Regions from separate parts of the Arthrobacter sp. Hor0625 genome, predicted to be linked through region 2. Evidence: predicted binding sites of a transcription regulator. Region 2 holds the regulator's gene; the other holds the start of a gene.

Region 1 (8,421 bases), 730 kb from region 2:
GAACCGCGTCGTGGAACTGGTCTTCGAGCACGCGAGGCTCCGGCCGCGCACCTCGCTGGCCGTCGTCACCGGAAGCCTGCGGCACGCCGCCCGGATCGGCGAGGCCATCCGGCGGCAGTTGCCCGAGCACCCGCTGTTGGGCAGCTTCTTCACCGCCGGGCAGGAGTCGTTCCGGGTCGTGGATCTCGACCGGGCCCAGGGCCTGGTCCGCGACCACGTCATCTTCTCTCCCGGGTACGGCCGTACCCCGCACGGCCGGGCCCTGCACAGCCTGGGTCCGCTGTCGGCCCCCGGCGGCCGCGCAAAGTTTGCCCTCGCCATGACACGTGCGCGGCGTTCCCTGCACGTGCTCAGCTGCTTCCGCCCGGAGGACCTGGACGTGACCCGCCTCAGCCACGGCGCGGTCGACTTCTACGAGCTCCTGGACCGCGAAATCGCGGGCAACTCCGACCTGGGGAGCCCGGCGTCCCGCGCCGCGGCCAGCGAACAGGCCCTGGGCGCCGACCCGCTCGTGGCCGACCTGGGGGACCGGCTCCGTGCCCGCGGGGCCCGGGTCTGGCACCAGTACGACGGTGTCCTGGACATGGTGGCCGCGGCGGACCCGATGCGCACCATCGGCCAGGACGACGCCGAGATCCCGAGCCCTGTCGCGATCGAATCCGACGGCACCGAGCGGTACCGCCGGATGTCCGTCCGGGAACGCAGCCGCCTGCGGCCGCAGTTGCTCGAACGCATGGGCTGGCGGTACATGCCACTATGGACAATAGAGGTCTTCACCGACCCGTCTGCCTGCGCGGACCGGATCGGCGGCTATCTCGGACTGGAAAAGCCGGTGGCGCTGAACCGTATGGACGCGTCGCCGGGCTTCTCCGATGACATTGAAACCCATAGCGTCGACGACGGGCGGGAGGCGTTCGTCTCCGCCGGCGCCGACCGGGGCTGACCGCGGACGGCTGCCGCGGCCAGGGAACAGTGCCACGCAGCAAGGAGGCCGGCGGCATGAGCGCACACGCCAGCAAGGATGAAGCCAGCAGCACCACCGGGACCGGCGCAGGCGACGCCGGCACCGCCGAAGCCGGAACTGCCGAGGCCGAAACTTCCGCAGCCGAAGGCGGGCAGGTGTCCGGCGCCGGGGCCGCGGACGGTGGGCCCGCGGAGGCCCGTCGAGCTGCCGAACCAGCCGGCCAGGCCCGGCGGAGCCCCTCGGTGCGCCGCGCGGCAGCCGGGGAAGTGCTTCCCACCAAGGCCGCCGAAGACGATCCACGGCGCTGGGGTGACCAGCCCGGGTCCTACGACCACGACGCGTGGCTGAGGGAGCAGCGCCCGCCGCACTGGGGCTAGCGCCGCCCCGGCCGCGCCGGCGTCCCGGGCCGCTGACCTTAGTCCGGCCGCGCGCCGACGAGGACGAAGAACAGTTTTCCCTGGGTCGAGGCCCCGGCAAGCTTCCGGGCCTGGGCCGGGTCCGCGGCGACCACCATCAGCCCGTCGGCGTCCCCGGCGTCGAGCCATGTCCCGGACTTGCCGCCCTGTGCCGAAGTCCAGAGCACGGGAACCGCGGCGGCAAGCACCTCGCCGGCTCCCGCCCTTTCATAGTCACCGCCGCTGGTCATCACGACGTTGACCAGCTGGCCGGGGGAGACGAGCTGGACCGAGGCAGGGTCGGCCATCCGGAGCGGCACGGCGGCCGAACCGGGTGCGCTCCCGGCCAGCAGGCCCGGGCCGACGAGTTGCGCGTCGGCGAGGAGTTGGCCCTTGCGCATGGCCACCGCGAGCTGCTTGCCCTCCAGCGTCTCGCGCGCCAGGGCCCCGTGCGGCAGCGCCTCCGGGGAGACACTGACAGCCATGAGGTCGGCCGGAACCAGCACCCGGCCCGCCGGGAGGTCCCGGGCGGCGGCCCATGCCGGCACAGTTGCGGCCGGGACGGGAGTCAGCTGCTGAACGGCGGTAGCCGCCGCCAGGGACAGGAAAAGGGCCACAGCCAGCCTGCGGTACCGGGCCAGCCAGCGACGAATCCGCCGCCGCGGCGGAAGGCCTCCGGGCGGGCGCCGCGGCGTGCGGCCCGCACGCGGCAGGGAACCGCGCGGGACCTGGCGGGCCAGGCGGCCGCCGGGCCGGGCACCCGTTTCCAGGGACATGCCGCGACGGGCCGGGCTAAACTGCACGGCCGCCAACCGTCCGGCACCGGTCTGCAGCACGCCGGACCGAGGGGGGAAAAAGGGAGGGCCGGAGCAGGAAGCGGACATGCCGCCACGCTACGTCCTTGCTGTCCGCCGGGGTCAGGCCCGGCCGGTGTTATGTGGACAACCGCCCGGACACCCCGCGGGGTCGACAGCTAAGCGGGGTGGCTAGCTGGCAGCGGCCGGCGCCGCGGCGGAGCCGGAAGAAGCGGGCGCGGACGCTGCCGGTGCGGCGGCAGGGGCAACGCTGCTGCCCTTGGTGTCGCGCGAGTCCGTCCGGTAGAAGCCGGAGCCCTTGAAGACGACGCCGACGCTGTTGAACTTCTTGCGCAGGGTTCCCTGGCACTCCGGGCAGGTCGTGAGGGAGCTGTCCGTGAACGACTGCACGGTCTCGAAGGCGTGGCTGCAGTCCTTGCAGGCGTATGCATACGTGGGCACTGGGGTTCCTCCTCTAGGACAAACGATCAGGTCCCGTGCTGCCAAGGTGCGGGGTTCCCGTCGCCGGGAGCCGCATTAGCAGTCGCAGGGCCTGAGTGCCAATTCTAGCATCCGGGGAAGGCGCCTAGGAAAGCTCCGTCACCCCGGCTGGCGTCACAGCGCTGGCGACTTTTTGGTCGAAGGACTCCGCCGGAATGCTGCCGGCGGGGAGTACTTCGGCGTCGTAGACCACGGCCGCCGTCGGAAGCGGGCCGCGCCCACCGGGACGGTCCGGAAACAGCGCCGCCAGTGAGGCCAGGAAGACGTCGTAGTAACCGCCACCCTGGCCGATGCGATTGCCGGAGCGGTCGACGGCGGTGGCGGGCAGGAAGATCCCCGTGGCCGTACGCATCACGGCCGTCTCCAAGCGTTCCCCGGCCGGTTCCTGGATGGGCGCGTAACGGCTGCGGACAAACTCCGTCGCGGGAGTCCAGTACACCCAAGACAAAGCCAGGCGCGGCTCGCACACCGGCAACAGCACCCGGTGGCCGTTCTCATGGAGCGCGGTGAGCAGCGGCGCCGTCGGCGGTTCGGAGCCTACGCCGAGGTAGGCGGCGAAGGTGCGTGGGCCGTCCGCGGCCAGGGCCGACGCCCACTCGACCCCGTGCCGGGCGATGGCCGCGCCGGCGTCGTCGAGCTCCTGCGGGGACAGTGCCGCACGACGCAACCGGTGGCGGGAACGGATCTCTTCCTTGGAGCTCATGCGCTGGCATCCTTTCGACCGGGGGCGCAGCAGACGGTCTGCCGCGGCCGCCATGCCGGCGGGGGCAATTACCTGATGATTTGCCCCCTCGGTTAGATTAGTCCAGTGATTACACCCAACGCCTCCGTTCGTAAGGCCGTCATCCCCGCAGCGGGCCTCGGCACCCGTTTCCTTCCCGCCACCAAGGCGATGCCCAAGGAGATGCTGCCCGTCGTCGACAAGCCCGCCATCCAGTACGTCGTCGAAGAAGCCGTCAACGTGGGCCTCAACGACGTCCTGATGATCACCGGACGCAACAAGCGGGCCCTCGAGGACCACTTCGACCGCGTGCCCACCCTGGAGGCGACGCTGGAGGCCAAGGGCGACACCGCCAAGCTCGAATCGATCCAGGCCGCGAGCAACCTCGGCGACATCCACTACGTCCGCCAAGGCGACCCGATGGGGCTGGGCCACGCCGTGCTGCGCGCCAAGCAGCACGTGGGCCACGAGCCGTTCGCCGTCCTGCTGGGCGATGACCTGATTGACGCCCGCGACGAGCTGCTCAGCACCATGATCGAGGTGCAGGCCAAGACCGGCGGCTCGGTGGTGGCACTGATCGAGGTTGAGCCGTCGCAGATCAGCGCCTACGGCTGCGCCGACGTCGAAGCCGTCGAAGGTGAGGACTACGTCCGGATCAAGCAGCTGGTGGAGAAGCCCGACGCCGACGAGGCCCCGTCCAACCTGGCCATCATCGGCCGCTACGTTCTGCACCCGGCCGTCTTTGACGTGCTTGAGCGGACCGAGCCCGGCCGCGGCGGCGAAATCCAGCTCACCGACGCGCTGCAGGAACTTTCCGCCGGCGAGGGCGAGGGCTACGGCGTCTACGGCGTCGTCTTCCGCGGCCGCCGGTACGACACGGGCGACAAGCTGAGCTACCTCAAGGCCTGCGTCCAGCTTGCCTGCGACAGCGAGGACCTCGGCCCCGGCCTGCGTGAATGGCTGCCCGGCTTCGCTTCCGGCCTGACGCACTAGTCCCATGGCGGGCGGCTTCACCTGGCCGGTGACACTGGAGTGCGGCGACCTGGTGCTGCGGCCCATCCGGTACCGGGACCGGCGTGAATGGAGCGAACTCCGCGCCCGCAACGAGCAGTGGCTCGCGCCCTGGGAAGCCTCCAACCCGGTGCCCGGCGGCGGCCTGCCCGACTACCGGCAAATGGTGCGCTCGCTCAAGGCGCAGGCAGCCCAGGCCACCGCGTTGCCGTTCGTCATCACCTCATGGACCCCGGGCGTCCGGGAACCGGTGATCGTAGGCCAGCTGACGGTCTCTTCGATCGTCTGGGGCTCGGCGATGATGGCCACCCTCGGGTACTGGGTTGACCAGGGGCACGCGGGGCGGGGGATCGCGCCGACCGCCGTGGCGATGGCGACCGACTACTGTTTCAAGACCCTCGGGCTGCACCGGATGGAGATCAACATCCGGCCGGAGAACCGGCCCAGCCTGCGCGTGGTGGAAAAGCTCGGGTTCCGCGACGAAGGCTACCGGCCCCGCTTCCTGCACATCAACGGCCAATGGGCGGACCACCGGACCTTCGCGCTGACCGCCGAGGAGGTCCCCGGAGGCCTCCTCGCGCGCTGGCTGGAACAGGGCCCTGCCGGGCCGCCGGAAACCCGGGTCTGACCAGCACTTTCGTCATATTTCCAGTGATTTGGCAGTTCACTCGCGACACACCGCCCCCAATGCCGCCCGCCCCGCCGTCCACCTCATACGGTTTTGACTGTGGACTTCCCTCTTAGCAGCTCAGTGATCCTTGTCATTGCTGTTGCGCTCTGGATCGTATGGGTGGCTCCCTACATGCTCCGGAACGGCCACCACCGGCTGCAGCCGGCGGGGGAGCTCATGATGGACGCCGTGGACGCAGGCAAAGCAGACCCCCAGGCCGGAATTCTGATGAAGACGGCTGCCCCGCAGGAGACCCCGATGACGAGCACGCAACGACCCGGCCACGCCGGAGGCACCATCGACGTCGACGGCGGCCCCAAGCCCGCCGCCCCTGCCTTCCGGATCAGGTACGGCCGGCTGGCGGTGTTCGTCCTGGGTGTCCTCTCACTGTTCACCGGGATCGTGTCCGGGATCCTGCGGATATTCGGGCTGGGCTCCGGCTGGTTGCCGGCGGGCACGCTGCTGGGCGCTGCTGCCGCCGTCGTGCTGCTGCGCAGGCTCGCGGTGCGCGATCGACGCCGCAAGCTCGACGCCGCGTTCCGTTCCGCCATGCAGTCCCCGGTGCGGGCCCTCTCCGAGGACCCGGCGGCCGGGCGCACGGCCGCGCCTGCCAAGGAAAGCCCGCTGTTCGACGCGGAAGCGGGCAGCGTCGCTCCCGCGCCTGCCCTCCGGCCACTGACCGCTGACGAACTGCGCCAGGCTGCCCTCGCCGAGGCCGCGGCCTCGGGCGACACCTCCGTCCAGCGCACCGGCGATCCCGCCTTGGAAGGGTCCAGCTGGGAGCCGGTGGAGGTTCCGAAACCAACCTATGTGGAAGCACCCAAGGCCGAACGCGCCGCGCCCGAGCCGCTGGATCTCCCGGAAGCCCCGAAAGCCGTGGGCAAGCCGTCGCTGAAGCAGGGCACGGTCCGGCAGCCCGAGCAGGCCGAGGCAAAGCCCCTGGGCCGCGGCCAGAGCGCCTTGAGCAACCTCGACGACGTGCTGCAGAGGCGCCGAGCCTAAACCGTTCTCACCGCCCCGGGCGGCCGCCACGGCGGCCAACCGGGGCTTTTTCGTGCATGCGGGCGGTAGCCTGACGTGCATGAGCAGAATCTGCGTTGCCGGCGGAACGGGGCAGGTGGGCCGCGAGGTGGTGCGCCAGGCCATCCTGGTAGGACAACGGGTGGCCGTCCTCAGCCGCAATCCGCCCGCCCCGGGCACGCCGGGGCACATCGCCGGCGTGGACTACTTTCGCGCCGACGTCGCCACCGGGGACGGGCTGGACGCGGCCCTGGCCGGTGCCGACGTCGTCATCGACACCCTGGAGGGACGGTCGGGGAAGGCGCTTAAGAACTTCGCCGACGGCGGAGCCCGGCTGCTGGCCGCCGCCCAGGATGCCGGAGTCAGCAGGGCCGTGCTGCTGTCAATCGTCAACTGCGACCGCAGCAGTTTCGGTTACTACCGGTCGAAGGCGGCCAAGGAACGGGCCTACCAGCAGTCCGGGCTGGAGACCGTGGTGCTGCGGGCCACACAGTTCCACTCCTTGCTCGCAGGCATCTTTGCCGCCGGCTCCAAGCTGCGGCTGATTCCCGTCTTCAAAGGGGCCCGGTTCCAGCCGATCGCGGCGGCCGAGGTCGCGTCGGCGCTGATCGACGCGGCACTGGAGGCGCCCTCCGGCGTGCGGCACGGGGTCCGGACCATCGGCGGTCCGGAGATTCTGGAAATGCGGGAACTGGCCGTCACCTGGCAGCAGGCTACGGGCTCGCGCGGCCGGGTGGTGGAGCTGCCGCTGCCCGGCGGGATGGGCAAATACCTGCGTGCCGGCGACAATCTGGTGCCCGAAGAACGACACGGCACGCAGACATTCCGGGGCTGGCTGGCAATGCGGGCGGATAGTTTGTAGCCTAGGAACGTTGACAACGCCGTTCCCTTCCAGGAACGGCGTTGCTGCGGGGCTATAGCTCAGTTGGTAGAGCGCTTCGTTCGCATCGAAGAGGTCAGGAGTTCGAATCTCCTTAGCTCCACAATCGGCAGGCCCCCTCGGTCCTCGGCAACGCCGGATCGAGGGGGCCTTTGCCATGTCCGGTCGCTGGCGACCGCGGGGTCCCGGCCCCGGGGACCGCACCCGTGCCGCCGGGGCGGAGGCGAAGACCAGTCTGCGGGAGGATAGGGGGCATGAGCGTTGCAAAGTCCGTCCTGCTGTTCGTCCTGGCTGCGGCCGCCGAGATCGGCGGGGCATGGATGGTGTGGCAGGCCGTCCGGGAAGGGCGGGCGTGGTGGTGGGCCGGGATCGGGATCATCGCCCTGGGCCTCTACGGATTCGTCGCCACTCTGCAGCCGGACGCGCACTTCGGCCGGATCCTGGCAGCCTACGGCGGCGTCTTCGTTGCCGGCTCGCTGGCCTGGGGCATGGCCTTCGACGGGTTCCGGCCCGACCGCTGGGACGTGGTGGGCTCGCTGATCTGCCTCGCGGGGGTGGCCGTGATCATGTTCGCTCCCCGCGGTCCGGTCGCCTAGGTTCCGGCCAGCTTTTCGGCCTCCGGACGGTATCCCGCTGAGCCGTCTTCCCGTCCGTGTGTCCCGACGCTTCCGCGGTACCGGATAGTCTGAAGGAAGGCCCGCAGCCCGCCTGGCCCATCAGTCAAAACCCCCTTGAGAGGACAGCATTAGTGAGCCTAATCCGGCTGCATGACGTCAGCGTCCGCTTCGACAACACCCAGGTCCTTCGCGAGGCGTTCTTCCGGCTTGAACCCGGAGACAGGGTGGGCCTCATCGGCAAGAACGGGTCCGGCAAGACCACCCTCCTGAAGCTGGTCCTCGACCAGGTGGCTCCGGACACCGGCACGGTCAGCATTGAACTCGGCACGAGGGTGGGCTACTTCTCCCAGTTCTCAGAGCTGAACGGCGACTCGACCATCACCGAGGTCCTCGACGGCCTTTTCGGCGAGATCAAGAGCGTGGAAGCCGAGCTGGCCGCCATTGATGCCGCCATCGCGGCCGATCCCGCCCCCGGCGAGCTGGACGGTCTGATCGGACGGCAGGCGGCCCTGTTCGAGGACATGGAGCGCCTCGATGGCTGGGACTACCCGCGACGGATCGACACCGTGCTGACCACGTTGGGGTTCGATGACGCCCACCGTCACTGCGCGATCGATGCGCTGTCCGGGGGCTGGCGGAACCGGGCCGCGCTGGCCAAGATCCTGCTCGAAGGCCCGGACGTCTTGTTGCTCGATGAGCCCACCAACTTCCTCGACGTGGCCGGCGTCGAATGGCTGGAGAACTGGTTCCGCGGATTCCAGGGAGCGGCCGTGATCGTCTCGCACGACCGGACGTTCCTGGACGCCGTCGTTACCCGCATCATCGAGGTGGAGAACTTCCACCTGCAC
Region 2 (8,421 bases):
AGGCGCAGACCCTGGCGAACTTGTACCTGGCGATGGAAAACAACCTCACCATCATTCCGGTGCTGAACAAGATCGACCTGCCGGCTGCCCAGCCGGAGAAGTACGCCGAGGAACTGGCGAACCTGATCGGCGGCGACCCCGAGGACGTGCTGCGCGTGTCGGGCAAGACCGGCGCCGGCGTCGAACTGCTGCTGGACAAGATCGTCCGTGACCTTCCGGCCCCGGTCGGCAACCCGGACGCCCCGGCCCGCGCCATGATCTTCGACTCGGTCTACGACACCTACCGCGGCGTCGTCACCTACGTCCGCGTGGTCGACGGCATGCTCCACCCGCGTGAGCGCATCCAGATGATGTCCACCCGCGCCACCCACGAACTCCTGGAGATCGGCGTGAGCGCCCCCGAACCCACCCCCTCGAAGGGCCTGGGCGTCGGCGAGGTTGGCTACCTGATCACCGGTGTGAAGGACGTGCGCCAGTCCAAGGTCGGCGACACCGTCACCAACCTGGCCAAGCCCGCGGCCGAGTCGCTGCCCGGTTACGCCGATGCGAAGCCGATGGTCTTCTCCGGCCTTTATCCGCTGGACGGGACCGACTACCCGGTGCTGCGCGACGCCCTTGAGAAGCTCATGCTCAACGACGCCGCGCTGGTTTACGAGCCGGAGACGTCCGCTGCGCTGGGCTTCGGCTTCCGCGTTGGCTTCCTGGGCCTGCTGCACCTGGAAATCACCCGGGAACGGCTCGAGCGCGAGTACAAGCTGGACCTGATTTCCACCGCCCCGAACGTCGAATACGAGGTGACGCTCGAGGACAAGAAGGTCGTCCACGTCACCAACCCGAGCGAGTACCCCACGGGCAAGGTCGCCGAGGTCCGCGAGCCGATGGTCTCGGCCACGATCCTGGCGCCCAACGAGTTCGTCGGCGCCATCATGGAGCTTTGCCAGAGCCGTCGCGGCGTCATGGGCGGCATGGACTACCTCTCCGAGGACCGGGTCGAGATCCGCTACCGGCTGCCGCTGGCCGAGATCGTGTTCGACTTCTTCGACATCCTCAAGTCCCGGACCCGCGGCTACGGTTCGCTGGACTGGAAGGCCGACGGCGACCAGGTCGCGGACCTGGTCAAGGTCGACATCATGCTCCAGGGCGAGCAGGTCGACGCGTTCAGCGCCATCACGCACCGCGACAAGGCCTACGCCTACGGGGTCATGATGACCGGCAAGCTGCGCGAACTCATCCCGCGCCAGCAGTTCGAGGTGCCGATCCAGGCCGCCATCGGCTCCCGGATCATCGCCCGTGAGAGCATCCGCGCGATCCGCAAGGACGTCCTGGCCAAGTGCTACGGCGGTGACATCACCCGAAAGCGCAAACTGCTCGAAAAGCAGAAGGAAGGCAAGAAGCGCATGAAGATGGTGGGCCGGGTCGAGGTGCCGCAGGAGGCGTTCATCGCCGCCCTGACCACCGAAGAGTCCAAGGACAAGGCCAAGAAGTAGCCATGCCTAGCGCACTACCCCTCGGCGACCCGGCGCCGTCGGACGGGCTGCTGCCCGCCCAGGCGCTGGAGGGCGCCGCTGAGCGGGCCTTCGGGCTCTACGTCCATATCCCGTTCTGCGCCGTGCGCTGCGGCTACTGCGACTTCAACACCTATACCGCCACCGAACTGGGCGGCGGCGCCTCGCAGGATGCCTACGCCGGCACCGCCGTCGCGGAGGTGGAGTTTGCCGGCAGGGCGCTCCGGGCCTCGGGGCTGCCCGAGCGCCGCCTGGCCACGGTGTTCTTCGGCGGCGGCACGCCTACGCTGCTGCCGGCCGCGGACCTGGCCCGGATCCTGGGCGCCGCCATCGACACCTGGGGGCTGGAGCCGGGCGCCGAGGTCACCACGGAAGCGAACCCTGACTCGGTCACGCCGGAATCCCTGCAGCTGCTCGCAGACGCCGGCTTCACCCGGGTCTCGTTCGGCATGCAGTCGGCCGTGCCGCACGTTCTCAAGGTCCTGGACCGCACCCACACGCCCAGCCGGGTACCGCAGGCCGTCCAGTGGGCGCGCGACGCCGGGCTGGCTGTCAGCCTGGACCTGATCTACGGCACCCCGGGGGAGTCGCTGCTGGACTGGCGGCATTCGCTGGAGACGGCGCTGTCCTACGGCCCGGACCACATCAGCGCCTACGCGCTGATCGTCGAGGAGGGCACCAAGCTCGCCACCCAGATCCGCCGCGGCGAGGTTCCCGGGATCGACGACGACGACCACGCCGCCAAATATGAACTGGCCGACGAACTCATCTCCGCCGCCGGGCTGGGCTGGTACGAAGTCAGCAACTGGGCCCGGACCCCGGAGCAGGCCTGCCGCCACAACCTGGCCTACTGGCGCGGCGACGACTGGTGGGGGATCGGCCCGGGCGCGCACTCCCACGTGGGCGGCGTCCGCTGGTGGAACGTCAAGCACCCGTCCGCCTACGCGGGCCGGATCTCCACCGGAGCATCACCCGCAGCCGGCCGGGAAACCCTGGACAGCGCCACCCGGGAGGTCGAACGCGTCATGCTCGAAGCCCGGTTGGTGACCGGACTGGAGATCACCGGGCTGGGCGGCCTGGGGGACACCGGGCGGCACGCCGTCGCCGGGCTGATCGCCGACGGCCTGGTGGAACCGCAGCAGGCCTTCAAGGGCCGCCTGGTGCTCACGCTCAAGGGCCGTCTGCTCGCGGACGCCGTGGTGCGCCGGATCCTGCCGGACTAAGTTCGCCGGCCGGACGGCGCGGACGCTCCGGCCCGGTTGGGCCTGAAGTGTACGTTCGCGCTATTTGATCCAGCGCAGGTTGTACTCGTAGCGGTGCGGCTGGCCCCGGTTGACGTGGATTCCGGCGGCCACGGAGAAGCAGGCCAGGGCGATCCAGATGACGGTGGCCAGCACGGCGAAGATGTTCCCCACCACCGGCACGAAGACCAGCAGGTTGGCCACGACGGCGGCGATCGTCGGCGGCAGCGTGAAGTTCAGCGCTTCCTTGGACTCCTGGGCGGTGAAGGGGCCGCGGTCCTTGAAGATCAGATAGATCAGCAGCGCCGGGATGCACCCGAGGATCCCGCCGAAGTGCGCGAGGGTGGCCCACTGGCGGTCTTCGCTGGCCGTCAGCGGCAGTGCGTTCGCCGGCACGCCATGGTACTGGGGCCGCTCAGGGCCTGCGTGGTGGTCCGGGTGTTCGCGTGCGTCTTCTGCCACGTTGAGTCCTTTGGATTGCGGTGGAGCGATGGTGCCTGTACGAGCCACGGCCGCAGCAAAGGGCTGCAGCCGCCGTACCAAGAATACTTGCTCCCGCCGCGGTTCGACGCACGAGGCGGCGGTCAGGGCACCGTGAGGAAGTCGATGACCTCTTCCACCCGGCCCAGCAGCGAGGGCTCCAGGTCCGCGTAAGTGCGCACCGCGCCCAGCAGCTTCTGCCACCCCAGGCCGATGTCCTCCTTGGTGCTGTGCGGCCAGCCGAAGGCGGTCAGGATGCCGGTCTTCCAGTCCACCCCGCGCGGAATCACCGGCCACTGCTCGATGCCCAGAACCGCGGGCCGGATCGCCTGCCAGACGTCCACGTACGGGTGGCCGACGATCAGCACGTTGCCTGCCGCGCCCGGGGAGGCCATGACCGCGTCGGCGATCCTCGACTCCTTGGAATCGGGCACCAGGTGGTCCACCAGGACGCCCAGGCGCCGGCCGGGTCCGGGCCGGAAGTCGCGGACGGCTCCGGCGAGGTCGTCAATGCCGTGCAGCGGTTCGACGACGATGCCCTCCACCCGCAGGTCATCGCCCCAGACCTTTTCGACGAGTTCGGCGTCGTGCTTGCCCTCCACCCAGATCCGGCTGGCCTTGGCGACCTGCGCGCGCTGGCCTTCGACCCGCACCGACCCGGAGGCGGTGCGCCCGGCAGCAGCGGCGGCCGGTGCGGCGCGCGGTGCCGGCGGCATCAGCCGGATCGGCCGGCCCTCCAGCAGGAAGCCGAAACCCAGGCGGAACGACCGTGTCTTTCCCCGCCGGTCTTCGAGCGCCACCACGTGCATGCCGCCGGACTTCTCCACCCGGGTGACGGCGCCGACCCAGCCGGACTGCGCATCCTCAAGCACCATGCCCCGTTCCACCGGTACCTCGGGCAGCTGGGCCTTGGCGGGCGCGGAGAGCTCCTGCGGGCCCCAATTTTGGTATGACATTTGCTACACACTGCTTTGCGCTCGGGAACTACGGGAAACGGCACGCGGGCCGCGGTGTGCCCGCTAAATCCGGGCCCCGCAGTTCACGCCCGCAGCGAATCCAATGCTAACAACGGCGCGACTCATATTAGACTGGTTAGCACTTGGGCATGTCGAGTGCTAACCGCCGGTCGCCGGCGGAGCGATACGCGTCGAATTGGAGGTGGAGCGTGAGCGAGCCACGCAAACTCGAAGTCCTGCGCGCCATCGTGGAGGACTACGTCCATTCCCGCGAGCCGGTCGGATCCAAGGCGCTCGTGGAGCGGCACCACCTCGGTGTCTCCAGCGCCACGATCCGCAACGATATGGCCGCGCTGGAGGACGAAGGACTGATCACCGCCCCGCACACCAGCGCCGGCCGGATTCCCACGGACAAGGGCTACCGCCTCTTCGTGGACCGGATCTCGGCCGTCAAGCCGCTGTCACCGGCCGAGCGCCGCGCCATCCAGGCGCTGCTTGAAGGGTCGGATGACCTCGACGACGTGCTGGACCGGACCGTGCGCCTGCTCTCGCAGCTGACCAACCAGGTCGCCGTCGTGCAGTACCCGCTCCTGGGCCGGGCCCGCGTCCGGCACATCGAGTTCGTCCTGCTCGCCCCGCGCAAGGTGCTCGCCGTCCTGATCGCGGACACCGGCAAGGTCGAGCAGCGCGTGATCGACGTCGGCCAGGATTTCGGGGACGAGGATCTGGCCGGGCTCCGCACCCAGTTCCTGGCCCGGCTGTCCGGGACTCCGCTGGGGCTGTTGCCGCAGTCGCTGCCGGCCGTGGTCGACGGCTGCCCGCCGGAGCGCCGCGGCGCCGCCCAGGCGCTGGCCCGCGGGCTGGAGTCGCTGGCGCTGAGCAGCCGGGAGGAACGGATGGTCATGGCCGGGACCGCGAACCTGGCCCGCTCCAACGTGGACTTCCCGCTGAGCATCGGCCCGGTCCTGGAAGCCCTGGAGGAGCAGGTGGTGATGCTCCGCCTGCTGAGCGACATGGCCCAGGACCCCCGCGGCGTTACCGTGAGCATCGGCCGGGAAAACCCCTACGACAGCCTGGCCGAGGCCTCCGTGGTCGCGACCGGGTACGGCCCGGATGCGACGGCGAAGGTGGGCGTGCTCGGCCCCACCCGGATGGATTACCCCACCACCATGGCCGCTGTCCGCGCGGTGGCCCGGTACCTGTCGCGGATCCTCGGACCCTGACCGGCCCGGCGCGGCGCCCCTGACCTTTACCGCTTCTTTGCCCGTTACCGGCAGTACAACCAGGAAGAGATACACACTTTGAGCAGCCACTACGACGTTCTCGGAGTTTCCCGTGAAGCCACGGGCGAAGAGATCAAGAAGGCCTACCGCAAGCTGGCCCGCACCCTGCACCCGGACGTCAACCCCGGCGAGGACGTCGCGGAGCGCTTCAAGGCCGTCACGCACGCCTACGAGGTGCTCTCCGACCCGCAGAAGCGCCGCGTCTACGACACCACCGGCAACGAGAACGGCACGGATAACGGCTTCGGCGGCGGCTACGCCGGCCAGGGCTTCGCGTTCCAGGACATCTTCGAGACCTTCTTCGGCGGCGGAGCCGGCCAGGGCGGCCCGGCCTCGCGGGTACGCCGCGGGCAGGATGCCCTGATCAGCGTCCGGATTGAACTCCGTGACGCGGTCTTCGGTGTCAACAAGAAGATCGAGGTCGACACCGCGGTCACCTGCCCCACCTGTGAGGGGTCCTGCTGCCGCGAGGGCAGCCACCCGGAGCGCTGCGACATCTGCGGCGGCAGCGGCCAGGTCCAGCGGGCCGTCCGGTCCATCCTGGGACAGGTCATGACCACCGCCCCCTGCGGCAGCTGCGAAGGCTTCGGCACCGTGATCAAGGACCCGTGCAACGAGTGCGCCGGGCAGGGCCGCATCCGCAGCCGCCGCTCGCTCACCGTGAAGGTCCCGGCCGGCGTCGCCACCGGCACCCGCATCCAGCTTTCCGGCCAGGGCGAGGCCGGACCGGCCGGCGGACCCTCCGGCGACCTCTATGTCGAGATCAGGGTCAACAACGACCCGACCTACGTGCGCGAAGGCGACGACCTGCACGCGAGCCTGAACATCCCGATGACCGCTGCCGCGCTGGGCACCGAGGTCACCCTGGAGACCTTCGACGGCCAGCAGGAAATCGACGTCAAGGCCGGCACGCAGTCCGGTGAGGTCATCACGCTCCGCGGCCTCGGCGTCACCCACCTGCGCGGCTACGGCCGAGGGGACCTGAAGGTCCACCTCCAGGTGGAAACCCCCGCCAAGCTCGACGCCGCGCAGGAGGACCTGCTCCGCCGGCTCGCCCAACTCCGCGGTGAGCAGTTCACCGAGGGCAAGCTCGCTGCCAGCGGCGGTGTCTTCGCCAAGTGGCGGGACCGGCTCGGTAACCTGTAGCGGTGAGCAACCCGGTCTTCTTCACCCCGGCAGGCGCCCTCGACGGCCAGGCCCCCGGCACGACGTTCGTCGTCGACGGCGCGGAGGCCCGCCACGCGGTGACCGTCAAGCGCCTCGCCGTCGGGGAGGCCGTCGACCTCGCCGACGGCGCCGGCACCCGGCTGACCGGCACGGTCGCCGATGTCGCCGGGCAGGAACTGACGGTCGAGTGCCGGGAGGTCAGCACGGAGGCCCGGCCCGACATCCGCCTGGTCCTGGTGCAGGCCCTGGCCAAGGGGGACCGCGACGAGCTCGCCGCGGAGACCGCTACGGAGCTGGGAATCGACGCCGTCGTTCCGTGGCAGGCGGAGCGCTCCATCGTCCGCTGGAAGCCCGAACGTGCCGCGAAGGCCCATGCCAAGTGGCAGTCGGTGGTCACGGCGGCCGCCAAACAGGCGCGCCGGGCCTGGATCCCCGAGGTCCGCCCCGCGGTCGACGGCGCCGGGCTGCAGGCCGCCGTTGCCGCCGCGGACCTGGCCGTCATCCTGCACGAGGACGCGGTGCGGCCGCTGCGCCAGGTACTCGAAGGATGGGCCCACGGCAGCGGGGCGGCAGGCGTCCGCGAAGTGCTTCTGATCGTCGGCCCCGAGGGCGGGATCAGCCCCCGCGAGGTCACCCGGCTTTGCGGCGCGGGTGCCGTCACGGCGCTGCTCGGCCACCACGTGCTGCGGTCCTCCACGGCCGGCCCCGCCGCGACGGTGCTCGCCAGCGACATCCTCGGACGCTGGTAGGGGTTTTTCCTTCGGGAAGGCTGCGGGCGATGACCCCGCCCGGCCTGCTTGACCGGCCTGCCTGACGGGCCTACTTGACGGTGAAGCCGCGGGTGTCGACGTTCAGGTCCTTGACCTTGCCGGCGGGATCGACCTGCGACACCCGGACCTCATAGCTGCCGGGACCCAGGTTGACGCTCAGGCTGAACATCCCGGCCTGGTCCGCCCCGCTGGCGGCCGTGATCGTCCCGTTCAGGTAGGGGGTTTTGGCGGATCCGTCCGTGCGCAGCAGCTCCCAGCGGAGTTTGCCTCCGGGCACGGTGCTCCGGCCCGAAATCTTGACGGCGCCGTCGGCCAGTTCGGTGCCCTCCTGCGGATCGATAATCCAGACCGGGGCCACCATTCCGACGCTGCGCGAGGTCGGCGAGCCGAGCCGCACCCGGTTAAAGGCCACATAGTCGGTGTGCCCGTCGACCAGGACGACGACCTGGATCTGCTGCCCGGTGTCCGTCAGGCCGGCACTGGCGCCGGCGGCCGTGGCGGTGTACACCAGCTGCTGGATGGCGCGTTCGGCCATGTCGGCGTCGAGGTTGCTGTTGAAGGCGTCCGCGGAGACATCCACCGTGATGACGTTCTTGCCGGAAATCGAGGTGGCCAGCATTTTCGGGTTCTGCCACGGGGTGAAGAAGTCCGGGTCGAGCGGTTTCTGGGACATCATCACCCGCAGTGCGCGGGTGATCGGGTTGTCGTCCTCGGAAACGTCCCGGAACTCCCGGTACAGGAAGACGTTGTCATTGCTGCGACCGATCCAGTAGACCGGGGCCTTGTTGGAGGCCTGGGTGGACTCCAGCGGTGCGCTCGTGGTGGCGACGCCGGCCGTCGGGCCCGGCACGGTGCGTGAGGGCGTGTTCGAATTCGTGATCCCGGGCTGCGGGGTGGCCACACAGCCGGAGAGGGCCAGGGCAGCGGGCAGTACCAGCAGCAGCAGGGTGCGGCGCGTGCGCCGGCCTGCTGCCGTGAGGTTTTGTCCACGCTGGCTGATGGTGCGGTCCCTTCGCTGT

What was found. Region 2 encodes HrcA, which represses chaperone genes, less so after heat shock. Its sites were predicted from a motif close to TTNGCACTCGNNNNNNNCGAGTGCNAA; they were not measured.
Region 1: ACTWLI_RS10190 (FmdB family zinc ribbon protein) is a predicted target of HrcA. The motif match lies at 2,691-2,717, and genes of this name have one in related genera.

What each region holds. Positions count from the first base shown of each region.
Region 1 is NZ_CP199586.1:2,202,000-2,210,420, forward strand. Features, by position in the region: gene ACTWLI_RS10175 (AAA family ATPase) at 1-943, shown strand, start outside; gene ACTWLI_RS10180 (hypothetical protein) at 1,000-1,341, shown strand; gene ACTWLI_RS10185 (RcpC/CpaB family pilus assembly protein) at 1,380-1,976, opposite strand; gene ACTWLI_RS10190 (FmdB family zinc ribbon protein) at 2,346-2,615, opposite strand; gene ACTWLI_RS10195 (5-formyltetrahydrofolate cyclo-ligase) at 2,740-3,357, opposite strand; gene galU (UTP--glucose-1-phosphate uridylyltransferase GalU) at 3,463-4,368, shown strand; gene ACTWLI_RS10205 (GNAT family N-acetyltransferase) at 4,373-5,014, shown strand; gene ACTWLI_RS10210 (hypothetical protein) at 5,114-6,058, shown strand; gene ACTWLI_RS10215 (SDR family oxidoreductase) at 6,138-6,938, shown strand; tRNA gene ACTWLI_RS10220 (tRNA-Ala) at 6,987-7,059, shown strand; gene ACTWLI_RS10225 (YnfA family protein) at 7,211-7,552, shown strand; gene ACTWLI_RS10230 (ABC-F family ATP-binding cassette domain-containing protein) at 7,705-8,421, shown strand, end outside.
Region 2 is NZ_CP199586.1:2,929,673-2,938,093, forward strand. Features, by position in the region: gene lepA (translation elongation factor 4) at 1-1,487, shown strand, start outside; gene hemW (radical SAM family heme chaperone HemW) at 1,490-2,728, shown strand; gene ACTWLI_RS13515 (DUF4870 domain-containing protein) at 2,789-3,208, opposite strand; gene ACTWLI_RS13520 (DUF3097 domain-containing protein) at 3,331-4,182, opposite strand; gene hrcA (heat-inducible transcriptional repressor HrcA) at 4,392-5,405, shown strand; gene dnaJ (molecular chaperone DnaJ) at 5,484-6,611, shown strand; gene ACTWLI_RS13535 (16S rRNA (uracil(1498)-N(3))-methyltransferase) at 6,614-7,381, shown strand; gene ACTWLI_RS13540 (GerMN domain-containing protein) at 7,452-8,303, opposite strand.